Regions from separate parts of the Pararhizobium sp. LjRoot238 genome, predicted to be linked through region 1. Evidence: predicted binding sites of a transcription regulator. Region 1 holds the regulator's gene; the other holds the start of a gene.

What was found. The regulator LexA, encoded in region 1, represses DNA repair genes until DNA is damaged. The targets are predictions, from matches to a motif close to TGTTCNNNNTGTGTTCNG.
Region 2: the regulator LexA is predicted to act here: its motif matches at 2,113-2,130, upstream of ACSQ3F_RS07390 (helicase-related protein).

The regions. Positions count from the first base shown of each region.
Region 1 covers NZ_CAXUPP020000001.1:3,461,733-3,469,008, reverse strand. Annotated here, with positions in the region: gene ACSQ3F_RS16890 (RNA-directed DNA polymerase) at 1-169, shown strand, start outside; gene ACSQ3F_RS16885 (hypothetical protein) at 185-319, opposite strand; gene ACSQ3F_RS16880 (hypothetical protein) at 779-937, opposite strand; gene ACSQ3F_RS16875 (hypothetical protein) at 1,275-1,493, shown strand; tRNA gene ACSQ3F_RS16870 (tRNA-Cys) at 1,809-1,882, opposite strand; gene lexA (transcriptional repressor LexA) at 2,139-2,855, opposite strand; gene ACSQ3F_RS16860 (hypothetical protein) at 3,092-3,439, shown strand; gene ACSQ3F_RS16855 (hypothetical protein) at 3,511-3,786, opposite strand; tRNA gene ACSQ3F_RS16850 (tRNA-Asn) at 3,980-4,054, shown strand; gene ACSQ3F_RS16845 (class I SAM-dependent methyltransferase) at 4,286-5,116, shown strand; gene ACSQ3F_RS16840 (LysE family translocator) at 5,261-5,893, shown strand; gene ACSQ3F_RS16835 (FAD-binding domain-containing protein) at 6,026-6,316, shown strand; gene ACSQ3F_RS16830 (NAD(P)/FAD-dependent oxidoreductase) at 6,313-7,276, shown strand, end outside.
Region 2 covers NZ_CAXUPP020000001.1:1,498,573-1,505,848, forward strand. Annotated here, with positions in the region: gene ACSQ3F_RS07380 (acetyl-CoA C-acetyltransferase) at 1-698, shown strand, start outside; gene ACSQ3F_RS07385 (beta-ketoacyl-ACP reductase) at 827-1,552, shown strand; gene ACSQ3F_RS07390 (helicase-related protein) at 2,314-5,388, shown strand; gene ACSQ3F_RS07395 (RNA-binding S4 domain-containing protein) at 5,393-5,806, shown strand; gene fdxA (ferredoxin FdxA) at 6,010-6,348, shown strand; gene ACSQ3F_RS07405 (CarD family transcriptional regulator) at 6,765-7,276, shown strand, end outside.

The sequences.
Region 1 (7,276 bases):
CGTGAACGGAAAGTCAGCGAAACTCTGGGAAAACAGTTGGATCGCAAGCAAAGACCTGATTGCTGCATTGGACGTGTCTAAAATCGTGGTGAGCTCCGCAGCCGATGCAGATGAAGCCATGACTCTCGAAGAAATCGAGTTGTTCATTCAAAATGCAGATAACTATTGATGTGGACATTCCGGTTCACGCCGCGATCGCGAACTCCTGATCAAACACCGCCGGCGAGAGCGTGGGGAACGTCAGGATGACGGCTGCCTTCTTGCAGTAGTAGTGCATCTTCGAGATACACGCCTTGCTGCCGTATCTCGAAGTTGACACCTTCGTAACGAACGACGACCCGCAGCATTCGCATTGCCGGAGGTGACGCTGGTCTTTGCGGGCGGCCTGGTAACACGGACGGCTGCAGAATTTGTTCACCTTCATGATTGACGGAAGAAACAAACTTTTAATCAGTATGTCCAGGGTTCTAATCCCTGCGCGCTCACCAAAAAAGTCAAATAAATCAAATCATTACTGGCGATTCCGGCTTGCCTCCTCGAGCATTTTTGCATTGGGGTTCCGTTTGGCGTCTTTGATCGCAATTAGCATTACCGCGCTAGCCTACTCGTGCCTAAATCCGCCGGCGCGCAAGGAGGGAATTGTATGGAATTGTCAGAAGCTGTTGGCATTACAATCGTCGTGACAGGTATTGGCGTTTGGATGAATGCGTTTTCCAAGTAGTTGAGCCTTGGGAGGCATTACGTGGAAGTCTAGATTGCCGCGGCTTACTAGGAGCGCTCAGCCGGTGACTTTATCGGTGATTGCGATGACCGTCGTCAGGGCCGGTGTATTGGTCTGCGCCCAAAGCTGGTATCCCACCACGCTCGCCAAAATGGCCGACCAAATGGCGAAATCCCCGATACGAAACAGTGGTTCTCTCTTTTTCATCACAGTCATCTCAAATCCAGATTTTCTGAAGACAATATCGCACCGGGCGTTCAATTTTAGAAGACGACGTTCAGTGAACACAGCATTTCAGATTGAACAATAGGGCGCTGTCACCGCGGGAACCAACCCCGCGCGCTGGTGGTCGGGCCAGCGCGAATTTTGAAAGCCGGAGCGGCACTTTCTGACGGGAATCACGCGATAACGATTCACTCGATCGCCAAATTGTGCTAGGTTCCGCATGGAGGCAGACCACACCGGTTGTTGCGACCCGGCTCTGTTTGCCTATCGGATCGCCAGTGCAGTCTTTGGACTGGGATTTGACCCATCCGCGGTGAAGGAGAACGCCATGCATTACAGCGTGCAGTTTTTCACCTGGACGCCAAAACAGGGCGTTCATCAAGTCGGCTCGACGATCGAGATCGATGCGGTCAATGCAAAACTCGCGGCCGTGTCACTGTTGGGCCTGAGGCTGGATGAGACCGGTGCGGCCAAGAAATTGGCAGTCCGCGTCTGGAATGCGCCGGACGACAGCAAGGCCGATTGCGAATGCTTCTACTATCATTGACGACCGGCCGCATTCCGCAGCGAGGCTCTCCCTCGCTTCGTCGCCATTGATTCGGTTTTGCGAACGGCGTGGCTTATCTCCACAGGATTGCATCGTCTCCGGCGGCCGCGTCGCCCCGTGGCGCATATGGAACGCACCTTTGCCGGTTTTCGCGAAACGTCGGAATTGTTCGTTCAACGCGGCGAGAGGCGCGTCGTCGGCCGCTGGCCGGCGAGAACATCACGCCAATATCCGTTCATGGCGGCGTGATGCAACAAGGCTGCCAACATAGTTGAAGCGGCGACCCTATCCAATTGCGAATATTGTGGAAAATTTTGGAGGCCTCGCCCGGAATTGAACCGGGGTACAAGGATTTGCAGTCCTCTGCGTCACCACTCCGCCACGAGGCCTCGTAACGATCATCACTTAATCGTGACGGGCGTTTAGACCGATTTCCGATCCAGTGCAAGACGCCTTGACCGAATTCCAGTTTTTTCTCATGGGCGAAACCAGTCTCCCATCCGTTGCCGCTTCGCTTCGTCAGGAAATGCCGCGCATTGCTGGATGCGCCAGTCCGCCAGCGCTCATTGTCACGCCGCCGCTACCGTCAATTTCCAAAGAAAATCAGCCGTCTGCATCCGCTGGCGTTCGTATTCGGCCTGCCGCTTAATGGTAACGTCGGATCAGACCCACCAGTTTGCCTTGAATCTTCACCCGGTCGGGGCCGAAAATCCGGGTCTCATAGGCAGGGTTGGCAGCCTCGAGCGCGATCGATGCGCCCTTGCGGCGAAACCGCTTCAGAGTCGCCTCCTCATCGTCCACAAGGGCGACGACAATCTCTCCGGGGTTGGCGCTGTTGGTATTGCGGATGATGACGGTGTCGCCATCGAGAATGCCGGCCTCGATCATCGAGTCGCCGCGCACTTCCAGCGCATAATGTTCGCCGGCCCCGACCATCTCGTGCGGCACGGAAATATCGTGCGTATTGTTCTGGATCGCCGAGATCGGCACACCGGCCGCGATTCGCCCCATGACGGGGATGGAGACAGAACTGTTCTCATTGTTGGCCGCTGCGGGTTTGGCAGCGGTCGGCGCCGGCGGAGCGCCGCGGCTGCCCTGGATGACGCTCGGCGAAAAGCCGCGCTTGGGCTGGAGGCTCATGGAATAGGCCTCCGGCAGCTTGATAACTTCAAGCGCGCGAGCCCGGTTGGGCAGACGCCGGATGAAGCCGCGCTCCTCGAGCGCCATGATCAGCCGATGAATGCCGGACTTGGAAGCGAGGTCCAGCGCATCCTTCATCTCGTCGAAGGACGGCGGCACGCCCGATTCCTTCATTCTTTCGTGAATGAACAGAAGCAGTTCCTGTTGCTTGCGGGTCAGCATGAAAGATCACTCCGGAATCGAGAAACAAATCAAGAACGAACACTATATGTTCCATATGTGTTCCGCAAGCCCCTAAAATTCGTTGAACTTTTTCAAAGCGCGAATTTTTTGGCATGCCGCGCCGAAAACCGGCATTCAGCACGCCGCCAAGGAACATTTGCAACCGTCCGTCCGTTTTCCGCCCATGTTGAACCCATTGGAGCGGCACGGTCTGGCGCCGTTGCGAGGAGGCTGAAATGGCAGGCCATGCCGATGAACGCGGCAACAAGGTTTCGACCGAAGACACGAACCGGACCGTGAAGGTCAGCGCGGTCGAGGCGTGGCAGGGGTTGCTGGGCCGCCCGGTATTAATGGTTCTGATCGGCAGCCTCGTGCTTGCCCTCATTGCCTTGGCGGGCGCCGAGATGTTCGGCGAAAGCACCGGCAATGATGCCGCAACGCAGGTTCAGGAAACGACGCCTGCGGCCAAGGATGCGGCCCCGGCCGATCAGGGTACCGTCAACAATACGCCGGCGACAGGCAAACAGATGCAACCAGCCCCGACCGACAAGGATCCGACCCCGCAAACCGGTTCCGGCGGCTAGGAAAGCCATCCTGCCACGTCATGGTTGAAGGCCTTCCGGCCCCGGCGCGCCTTTGCAGATTGGCACCGGATTTACGACGTCTGCCGCTTGCGCGCCCACCAGACGGAAAGTCTGCGGCGCTGGCGCCGGACGAAGGCGAGGTCATGCGACAGCACGATCAGGCCCAGGGGCACCATCCAGAATCCCAAAACCGGCAGAAAACCCAGGATGCCGCCAAAGAGCAGCACGGCGCCAAGGGCAATGCGCAAGGCCCGCGATTGAGGCAGGCGCAGGCGCCACGACCCGAGAATGAGTTCATGCGTGCTCGCATCGATACCGAATTTTTTCGTTTTCTGCGGTTCTGCCATAAACTCACCTGTCGAACTCTCGATGCAGTCCATCGGAGAGGGATTTCAATTGCTCCCGCTTCGCGCGGGCACGCTCTCTCCAGATGGGGAGTTCTCCACAGTCAGACAAGATTGTGCACTTTTTTTGAAAAACCGCTTGGCAAATCGGAAAAGCATTTGTATTAGCAGCCTCACTTCTGCAGCGCGCAGATGATCCCTGGTAGCTCAGCGGTAGAGCATTCGACTGTTAATCGACAGGTCGCCGGTTCGAATCCGGCCCGGGGAGCCAGTTTCAAAGGGCTGCACTTGATGGTGCAGCCCTTTTTCGTTACATATTTTCAATGATGCGAGACCGGCCAGCCTGCCCTTAATCGCCTCGACCCTGTTCACAACCGCATTGTCGCCTATACTCTCGGTGCAGTTTCGCGCGCATTGCAGCGGGATCGCTGTCCTGTCGTCCGACGATATTTGCGCTGGGACGACGGGCTTGGTGCGCCGGCTCTGACGGCGCGGGATCACAATGACAACCGAAAAAGTGTCGCTGACCGAAGAGAAGGAAACCCTCCTCATCACGCTTTACGCGAAGGCCGGGGAAAGCCGCCTGCCGGATTCGCTTCTGCAGGATCGTTTCGCCGCCGAGGTCGTCAGCCGGATCGACTATGACTTTTCGAGGCTGAAAATCGATCGCGACGTGATGATCAGTGTGGCGTTGCGCGCCCATATTCTCGACGGCTGGACACGTGACTTCATCACACGCCATCCCGACGCGACCGTCCTGCATCTCGGCTGCGGGCTGGACAGTCGCATATTCCGCATCGATCCGGCGTCGAACATCCGCTGGTTCGACGTGGACTATCCCGAGGTTGTCACGCTGCGCCGCAAACTCTATCCCGGGCGCGACGGTTATAGCCTGATCGGGTCGTCCGTGACGGACCCGAATTGGCTCGCAGATGTGCCCGCCGACCGTCCGACGATCATTGTCGCCGAGGGGCTTTTTCCTTATCTGCCGGCCGACGAGGTCCCGAAGCTGCTGCGGCGGCTTACCGCGCATCTCTCGCGCGGTGAGTTGGTCTTTGACGGCTATAGCCGGCTCGGACTGGAACTCATCAGTTGGCAGCCTTCGGTGCGCGCGACCGGAGCAAGCCTGCGTTGGGCGATAAGCGATCCGCGCGACCTCGAAAAGCAGGTTCCGCGGCTGAAACTGCAGACTGAACTGCCGGCCTATGATCCGGAAGGTTACGATCCGAGACAGATCGCCAGGCTATCCTGGGCGGCGCGTCTGACGATTCTCGCCTTTGCCGCAGTCCCGGCCCTTGGGCGAATCGGCTGGCTCTTGCGCTATCGGTTTTGAAATCGCTCTGTACTGCGCCCGATATGCGCGCGCTCCCGCTGGGCTTGACGCGCGTCCGGCAGTCTTGCGACCGACGAGCGCGACAATCCGTCAATTCCATTGTAGAGAAGACTTCCGCCCTCGCATGCCGGAACGGAGCCGACAATGCCATCGACCGACCTGCTGATCGCCTTTCTTGCCACGACCGCGGTCTTTGCCTACATCCCCGGCCCTGCCATGCTTTATGCCGCGGCCCAGACGATCGCGCGCGGCCGGTGGTCGGGGCTGATGGCCACATTGGGCATTCATCTCGGCGGCTATGTCCATGTTTTTGCCGCCGCCGCCGGATTGTCGATCCTGTTCCACGCCGTGCCGATGCTCTATATGGCCGTGAAATTTGCCGGGGCGGCCTATCTTGTCTGGCTCGGCATTTCGCTGTTCCGTACCCGGGTGCAGGGCGATGTCGCCCTGCCCGGCATCGAGCCGAAATCCGGCCGGCGCGCCTTTTTCGAAAGCGTCACCGTCGAGGTTCTCAATCCCAAGACGGCGATCTTCTTCGTGGCCTTCCTGCCGCAATTCGCAGATGTTTCCGCCGCTTTCCCCGTCTGGCTGCAGCTTGCCATTCTGGGGACGATCGTCAATCTCATGTTTTCTTCGGCCGATATCGTCTGTGTGCTTCTGGCCGGTGCCGTGATTGGCCGGCTGCGCCGATCGAGCCAGGCGCAGCGCCTGATGCAGCGTGCCGGCGGCGCAATGCTGATCGCGTTGGGTGCGCATCTTGCCTTTCAGAAGAGCTGATTCTTCAGCAAGAATGGCGTTCGCGAGACGTCCCGCAAGACAATGAAATAAAAAAGCTATCGCCGCGAAACCTTTGAGCTGCCGCGCCCGTATCTGCGTACATCGTTGGACAAGCACGATGCGCGGATGACAATGAAAGACAACGACGCTTCCCCTGACGGCCCTGTAATCATCCGGTTTCGCAAGGACTTGCGGCTGGACAACAATCGCGCGCGTCATTTCGCCACTCAATGCGACGCCCATGTGAAAACCGTCCTGCCCAAACTCAAAGACCTGCCGGCCAAATTCAATTATCGGCCCTTCAGCGTGTTGAAGGCTGCCGGCGCGATACTCGGCAAAACCTATCCGAAACCTCTCGTTGACCATGCAAGGGCGCGGGAGCGCGCTCTTCTTGCCTACGGCAAAATCAAGGACGCCGCATGAACGCCCATTTCCGCCACGGCCCGCATTCCCTTCCCGGCCGGCGTCTGTCGATCGCGGTCATCGGCTCCGGCGTTTCCGGCAGTTCGGCCGCCTGGGCGCTCAATACGGTGCATGACGTCACGCTTTACGAAAAGGACGACCGCCCCGGCGGACATACGGCAACACTCGATATCGACTATGAAGGAATGCCGATCTCCGTCGATACCGGCTTCATCGTCTATAACGAGGCCAACTATCCGAACCTGACGGCGCTATTTGCGACGCTGGATGTGACGACACACAAAAGCGACATGAGCTTTTCGGTGTCTCTGGATCATGGCCGGCTGGAATGGAGCGGTGACAATCTCGCCACCGTCTTTGCCCAGAAACGCAACCTCGTCAGGCCCTCCTTCCTCCTGATGCTGCGCGAAATCCTGCGCTTCAACCGCATCTGCCTCGAGGATCGCAGCGCCGGCCGGCTCGAGACCATGTCGATCGGCGACTATCTTAACTGGCGCGGCTTTTCGCCGGGCTTCACCAACAATTACCTGGTGCCTATGGCGGCGGCGATCTGGTCGTCTCCGGCGGCAAAAATGTTGGAGTTTCCGGCCGAGCATTTCATCCAGTTCTTCGACAATCACCGCCTGATCTATGCCAGGCCGCATCCTTGGCGGACGGTCACGGGCGGCAGCCGCAACTATCTGCGCAAGCTTCTGCAGCCGCTCGGCGAGCGTGTCCGCCTCGGTTGCGGCGTGCGCTCGATCCGGCGGCACGACGATAAGGCGATCGTCGTCGATGAGCATGGTGCAATCAGCATTTTTGACAAGGTCATCGTGGCGGCACACAGCAATCAGACGCTTGCGATGCTGTCCGATGCGACACCGCTCGAAAGATCGCTGCTCTCCTCAGTCCCGTATCACCCCAATCGCGTCATCCTCCATCGAGACACCGGCCTGATGCCGAAGCGGCAGAAATGCTGGG
Region 2 (7,276 bases), 2.0 Mb from region 1:
CCGAAAACGTTGCCCGCAAATGGCAGTTGTCGCGCGATGAACAGGATCAGTTCGCACTCGCCTCGCAGAACAAGGCCGAGGCAGCCCAGAAGGCTGGCCGGTTCGCCGACGAAATCATTCCCTTCATCGTCAAGGGCCGCAAGGGTGACGTCACCGTCGATCAGGACGAATATATCCGCCACGGCGCCACGCTCGACTCCATCGCAAAGCTCCGCCCGGCCTTCGACAAAGAAGGCACCGTCACCGCCGGCAATGCCTCCGGGCTCAACGATGGCGCGGCCGCAACGTTGCTGATGACCGAGGCAGAAGCCGGACGCCGGGGTATCCAGCCGCTGGCTCGGATCGTCTCCTGGGCGACCGCCGGCGTTGATCCGCAGATCATGGGCACAGGCCCGATCCCGGCTTCGCGCAAGGCATTGGAAAAAGCCGGCTGGTCGGTTGCCGATGTCGAGCTTGTCGAAGCCAACGAAGCCTTTGCGGCGCAGGCCTGCGCGGTCAACAAGGATCTCGGCTGGGATACGTCGATCGTCAACGTCAATGGCGGTGCCATCGCCATCGGTCACCCGATCGGCGCTTCCGGCGCGCGCGTTCTCAACACGCTCCTGTTCGAAATGAAGCGCCGCGGCGTGTCCAAGGGGCTCGCAACGCTCTGCATCGGCGGCGGCATGGGTGTCGCCATGTGTGTCGAACGGCTGTGACAATCATCCGTTAGGCATTCGCTCCGGCCCCGCGGCCGGAGCAGACTTCACGGCAACAGCCGGAAGAATAGTGCTTGCGCCCGCGGGCGCGGCATCGAGCCAAGAACGAAGATAACAGGGAGAGACGGATGAGCAGAGTAGCATTGGTCACTGGCGGATCACGCGGCATCGGCGCGGCCATATCCATCGCCTTGAAGGGCGCAGGTTACAAGGTCGCGGCAAACTACGCCGGCAATGACGAGAAGGCGCAGGCCTTTACCGCCGAAACCGGTATCCCGACCTATAAATGGGACGTTTCCGACTACGCGGCTTGCGCCGCAGGCATCGCCAAGGTCGAGGCCGATCTCGGTCCCGTCGAAATCCTCGTCAACAATGCCGGTATCACCCGCGACGCCATGTTCCACAAGATGACCCCGGACCAGTGGAAAGCCGTCATCGACACCAATCTTACCGGTCTCTTCAACATGACCCACCCGGTCTGGACCGGCATGCGTGACCGCAATTTCGGCCGTGTGATCAATATCTCCTCGATCAACGGACAGAAGGGCCAGATGGGCCAGGCCAACTATTCGGCGTCCAAGGCCGGCGATCTCGGCTTCACCAAGGCACTCGCGCAGGAAGGTGCTGCCAAGGGCATCACCGTCAACGCCATCTGCCCCGGCTATATCGGCACGGAAATGGTGCGCGCGATCCCTGAAAAGGTTCTGGCGGAACGCATCATCCCGCAGATCCCTGTCGGTCGGCTCGGCGAGCCGGATGAGATCGCCCGTATCGCCGTGTTCCTGGCTTCCGACGATGCCGGCTTCATCACCGGTTCCACGATCTCCGCCAATGGCGGCCAGTTCTTCGTCTGATCGAATTGATTCTTGCTGTTGCGAGCGGCGCCCTTGTGGCGCCGTTCTGCGTTATCGGAGATTAACACTCCGGGACGCCCCGATTTTCGACGGCATGCGGCTGCTTTTTCGCCTCCCCTCTGCTTCTGTTACCAGTGCACGCCTGCGATAGGAGTCGTCCGCTTCGGAGATGAAAATACTAACGAGCCAACAGGAATCTGGCAAAAGACTCAACTTTGCCTATGGTCAAATATCCGTTATTCATACCATATCTTGTCGGGAACAAATCGGGAAATCCCCTGCGTCTCGATTCGTCGCCGATTCGTTCCGCCTTTGGCCACAGGATCGGCAATCGATGCACCCACGGCGAACCGATTGACGATCATGGTTAAATTTTTCTGAATTTTCAGTTATTTGGATTCTGAATCTCATGAAATTCGGGATGTTGCCAAGGTCAACATCCGCGGGCGTTTTCGCCTGAAAATAGCGATTCAGCATCTGGTGCGAATCCGGCTCAGAAAATCAATATCTAGCGGTGAACAAAAGATGAATCAGAGGGAGTCAGCGATTCGTCGCCGATTCGTTCCATGGCTGTTCCGATTCCGGGACATGCGGGTGGAAAAACGCGTCGCCAGCCCCATTTGCACTGTTTCGTGCCCTTGCACCCTTGCGTTTGTGCTGCCGCGTGGGCATGTGTGCTGCGCCGGTTGAACGGCTTTACCGCCGTAAATGGCCTTCGCAGACTGAAAGTGCGCAGGATCGAGACAGTGCCTGACCAACCCATGATCTTGAGCGGCCGCGGTGTGATCGCGGTCCTCGGCCCCACCAATACCGGCAAGACGCATTATGCGATCGAGCGCATGGTCGCGCATGAATCCGGCGTGATCGGATTGCCGCTCCGGCTGCTTGCCCGCGAGGTCTATACCCGTGTCGTCGACAAGGTCGGCGCCCACAATGTGGCGCTGATCACCGGCGAGGAAAAGATCACGCCGCATATGGCGCGCTTCTCGGTCTGCACCGTCGAGGCCATGCCGCGCGAGACCAAGGCGGCCTTCGTCGCGATCGACGAGGTGCAGCTCGCCGGCGATCTCGAGCGCGGCCATATCTTCACCGACCGGTTGATGCATCTGCGCGGCAGAAGCGAAACCCTGCTTCTCGGTGCAGCGACCATGCGGCCGATCCTCGAGAACCTGCTACCGGGCATTACCGTCGTCGAGCGGCCGCGACTGTCGCAGCTTCTCTATGCCGGCTCGAAGAAGATCACCCGGTTGCCGCAGCGCACGGCGATCGTCGCCTTCTCGGCGGAAGAGGTCTATGCGATCGCCGAACTGATCCGCCGCCAAAGGGGTGGCGCCGCCGTTGTGCTCGGAGCCCTGTCGCCCCGCACGCGCAATGCGCAGGTTGCACTCTACCAGGCGGGCGACGTCGAATACCTGGTCGCCACCGACGCGATCGGCATGGGACTGAATCTCGATGTCGATCACGTCGCCTTTGCCCAGGATCGGAAGTATGACGGCTATCAGTTTCGCAATCTCAACCCGGGCGAACTGGCGCAGGTCGCGGGCCGCGCCGGACGCCACCTCCGCGATGGTACCTTCGGCGTCACCTCGCGAGTGGAACCGTTCGATAACGAACTCGTCCACCGCATCGAATCGCACCAGTTCGACCCCGTGCGGGTGTTGCAATGGCGCTCGAAGGCGCTCAACTTCGCCTCGCTTGAGGCTTTGAAGAAAAGCCTCGATGCCGCGCCCAGCGTAAACGGCCTGACGCGGGCTTTGCCGGCCGTCGACCAGCAGGCGCTGGATTATCTTTCGCGGTATCCGGAAATCGCCGGTGTCGCAACGACACCGGAGCGTGTAGAAAAACTCTGGGAGGTCTGTGCGCTTCCTGACTATCGCCGTATAACGCCGGCGCAACACGCCGATCTGATCTCGACGATCTATGCCGATCTCGTCCGGCGTGGCACAGTGAACGAAGATTTCATGGCCGAACAGGTTCGCCGCGCGGACCAAACGGATGGTGAAATCGACACATTGTCCGCGAGAATTGCACAAATCAGGACATGGACCTATGTATCCAACCGTCCGGGGTGGCTTGCCGATCCGACACACTGGCAAGAAAAGACGCGGGAAATCGAAGATCGATTGTCTGACGCGTTACATGAAAGGTTGACGAAACGCTTTGTTGATCGCAGGACATCTGTGCTCATGAAGCGCCTGAGAGAGAATGCGATGCTGGAAGCTGAAATCAGTGTAAATGGCGATGTCTTCATTGAAGGACATCATGTGGGACAATTGGCCGGGTTCCGTTTCACGCTGGCGGCAGTGTCCGACGGTCTCGACGCGCGCGCGGTGCAGGGTGCCGCACAGAAGGCGCTGGCGCTGGAATTCGAAGCGCGGGCAGCGCGCCTGCATGCGGCGGGCAATGCCGATCTGGCGCTTGCTTCCGATGGTCTCGTGCGCTGGCTCGGCGATCCCGTCGCGCGACTGGCAGCGAGCGAGCATGTCATGCGCCCGCGTGTGCTTTTGCTGGCTGATGAGCAGCTTCAGGGCAACGCCCGCGACCATGTGCTTGCCCGCATCGAGCGTTTCGTGAACCACCATATCTCGACGGTGCTGAAGCCGCTCGACGACCTGTCGCGCGCCGAAGATCTCGAAGGCCTTGCCAAGGGCCTGGCGTTCCAGCTCGTCGAAAATCTCGGTGTGATGTTCCGCCGCGACGTCGCCGACGATGTCAAGTCGCTGGATCAGGAGGCACGCGCCTCGATCCGCCGCCACGGCATCCGCTTCGGCGCCTATCACATCTTCATGCCGGCTCTCTTGAAGCCTGCTCCGGCTGAACTCATCACGCTGCTCTGGGCCTTGAAGAATGACGGCCTGGACAAGCCCGGCTATGGCGACCTCATCCCGATTCTGGCTGCTGGCCGTACCTCGGTCGTCACCGATCCGTCTTTCGAGCGCACTTTCTACAAGCTGGCCGGCTTCCGTTTCCTCGGCAAGCGCGCCGTCCGCATCGATATTCTCGAGCGGCTCGCCGACCTCATCCGGCCGCTCTTGCAGTGGAAGCCGGGCACGACGCCGCGTCCGGACGGCGCCTATGACGGTCGCCGCTTTACCGCGACGACGGCCATGCTGTCCATTCTCGGTGCGACGCCCGACGATATGGAAGAGATCCTCAAGGGCCTCGGTTATCGCGCCGACAGCGTGAAGGCCGAAGAAGCTACCGCGTTCCTGTCCGCGCAGGCGGGCAATGCAACCACGCCGGCGGACTCGACCGCTGTCGAAACGCCGGCCGAGACGGTCGACCATGACGACGCGGATGCGCCAAGCGAAGAGGCCCAGGCTACTGAGCCGGCACCGGAACAGGCAGCGCCCGCTGCAACTGCTCCGGAGGCAGAAGTTGCCGTGGCTGAACCGGCTGGCGAACCCGCAGAACCGGTCGAGGCCAAGCCGGTTCTCCTGTGGCGCCCCGGCGGCCGCAGCGACAACCAGCGCTCGGGAGGGCGTCCGCACGGCAATCACCGCGGCGCCAACAACCGGGCGCATCAGGGTGAAGCCCGCCGCGATGGTGGTGAACAGCGCCGCGACGGCGATGGTCGCCGCGAAGCGCGTGGCGACGACAATCGCAAGAATGGTGGTGGCCGGCCGGATCGCAATCGCGGCCGCGACGGCGGCAAGCCGCAGGGTGGCCAGCGTCATGAAAAAGGCGAGCGCCAGGATCGTCCCGATCGCAACGACCGCGGCACTAAGCCGCAGGCAGCCAAGTTCGAGGCGCGTCCTCCGCGCAAGGAAAAGCCGATCGATCCGGATTCACCCTTCGCCAAGCTCGCTGCCCTGAAGGAGCAGATGAAAAAATAAAGCCATGACCGAAAAGCAGCCCCAGTCCCTGCCGGTTCTCCGCCAGCGTCTCGACAAATGGCTGTTTTTCACGCGGCTGCAAAAGTCCCGCTCGATCGCCCAGAAGGCGATCGAGGCCGGTCACGTCCGGGTCAACGAGACCCGCATCACCCAGCCTTCCTTTGCCGTGAAAACCGGGGATGTCGTCATTATTTCGCTCGATCGGCGCGATATGACAGTGCGCGTCCTGCAGCCCGGCAATCGACGCGGCCCTTACGAGGAAGCGCGGCTTCTCTACGAGGATCTGACCCCGCCGCCGGTGCCGGGCGAAAAGCCGAATGCTTTCGAACAGGCGACGCGTGAGCGCGGCAGCGGCCGGCCGACCAAGAAGGATCGCCGCGAGGTAGACCGGCTGCGGCCGGGCTGGCAGAAGGATTAGAAAACTGTCTCGCCAGGCGGCGCTTTGGCGCATGGATTATTCTTGCAAAGCCCAGGCAAAGCCTTTACCTGACGGGATAAATGAGCAGTCCTATTGCGCCGTTAGGGGCGCTGGCGGGCTGATATCCCGAACGGATGCGGACAAGCGAACTTCGCTCTCGGTTGCTGTCTGCCATCGAATGTGAGAAATCGCTGGAGTACCTCATGACGTATGTCGTGACCGACAATTGCATACGCTGCAAATATACCGATTGCGTGGAAGTGTGCCCGGTGGACTGCTTCTACGAAGGCGAGAATTTCCTGGTCATTCATCCCGACGAGTGCATCGACTGCGGTGTTTGCGAACCGGAATGTCCTGCCGGGGCCATCAAACCCGATACCGAGCCGGGTCTCGACACGTGGCTGAAAGTCAATGCCGAATTCGCGACCCAGTGGCCGAACATCACCGTCAAGAAAGACGAGATGCCGGGCGCCAAGGAAATGGACGGCGTGGAAGGCAAGTACGAGAAATATTTTTCGCCCGAGCCCGGCAAGGGCGACTGACCTTCAAAGGGCTTTATGCGACCGGTTCAGGGTTTGATTTTCCGGTCGCAAAAAGTGGCGAAATTTGGAGAATTGTGGCTTAACCATGTCCTTGACGGACGGGTTGACCTTGCGTGCCGTTGTAAAGCAAATTATTGATTTCCGCAGTTTTTTATGATAGGGTCGAAAAACTGATCCACATCAGGGCACGAACGTGTGCCTGAAAACCATCACGAAAGCAAAAGAGTCCCACGGCGCGGCTGACCCCAAATACGCAACGTCTGTTGCTTGTGTGTGATCGCTCCGCAGAAGATCGATTTGGTGACCGTTGGCTCGGATCAGCATGGAGTCACCCGACGGTGCCCCCGTCCATCCCGGGCCTGACTGACCCGGCCCCGGCTTGCAGCCGGGAGCGTAACAGGGAGTTTTTGAAACGAATGACGACCCAGCAGAAAAAATCTTCAACACGCCATGGCTTCAAGACCGGTGAATCGATCGTTTACCCGGCCCATGGTGTCGGACAAATCGTGGCAATCGAAGAGCAGGTGGTTGCGGGCATGTCGCTCGAACTGTTTGTGATCGATTTCGAAAAGGACAAGATGCGTCTCAAGGTGCCGGTTGCAAAGGCCGTCAGCATCGGCATGCGCAAGCTGTCCGAAACCGATTTCGTCGAGCGTGCATTGAAGGTTGTCCAGGGCAGGGCGCGCGTCAAACGGACCATGTGGTCCCGCCGTGCGCAGGAATATGATGCCAAGATCAATTCCGGCGACCTGATCTCGATCGCCGAAGTCGTACGCGACCTCTACCGTGCTGAAAACCAGCCGGAGCAGTCCTATTCCGAACGTCAGCTTTACGAAGCTGCGCTTGACCGCATGGCGCGCGAGATCGCAGCCGTGAACAAGATGTCGGAAACGGAAGCTGTCCGTCTCGTCGAAGCCAACCTCAGCAA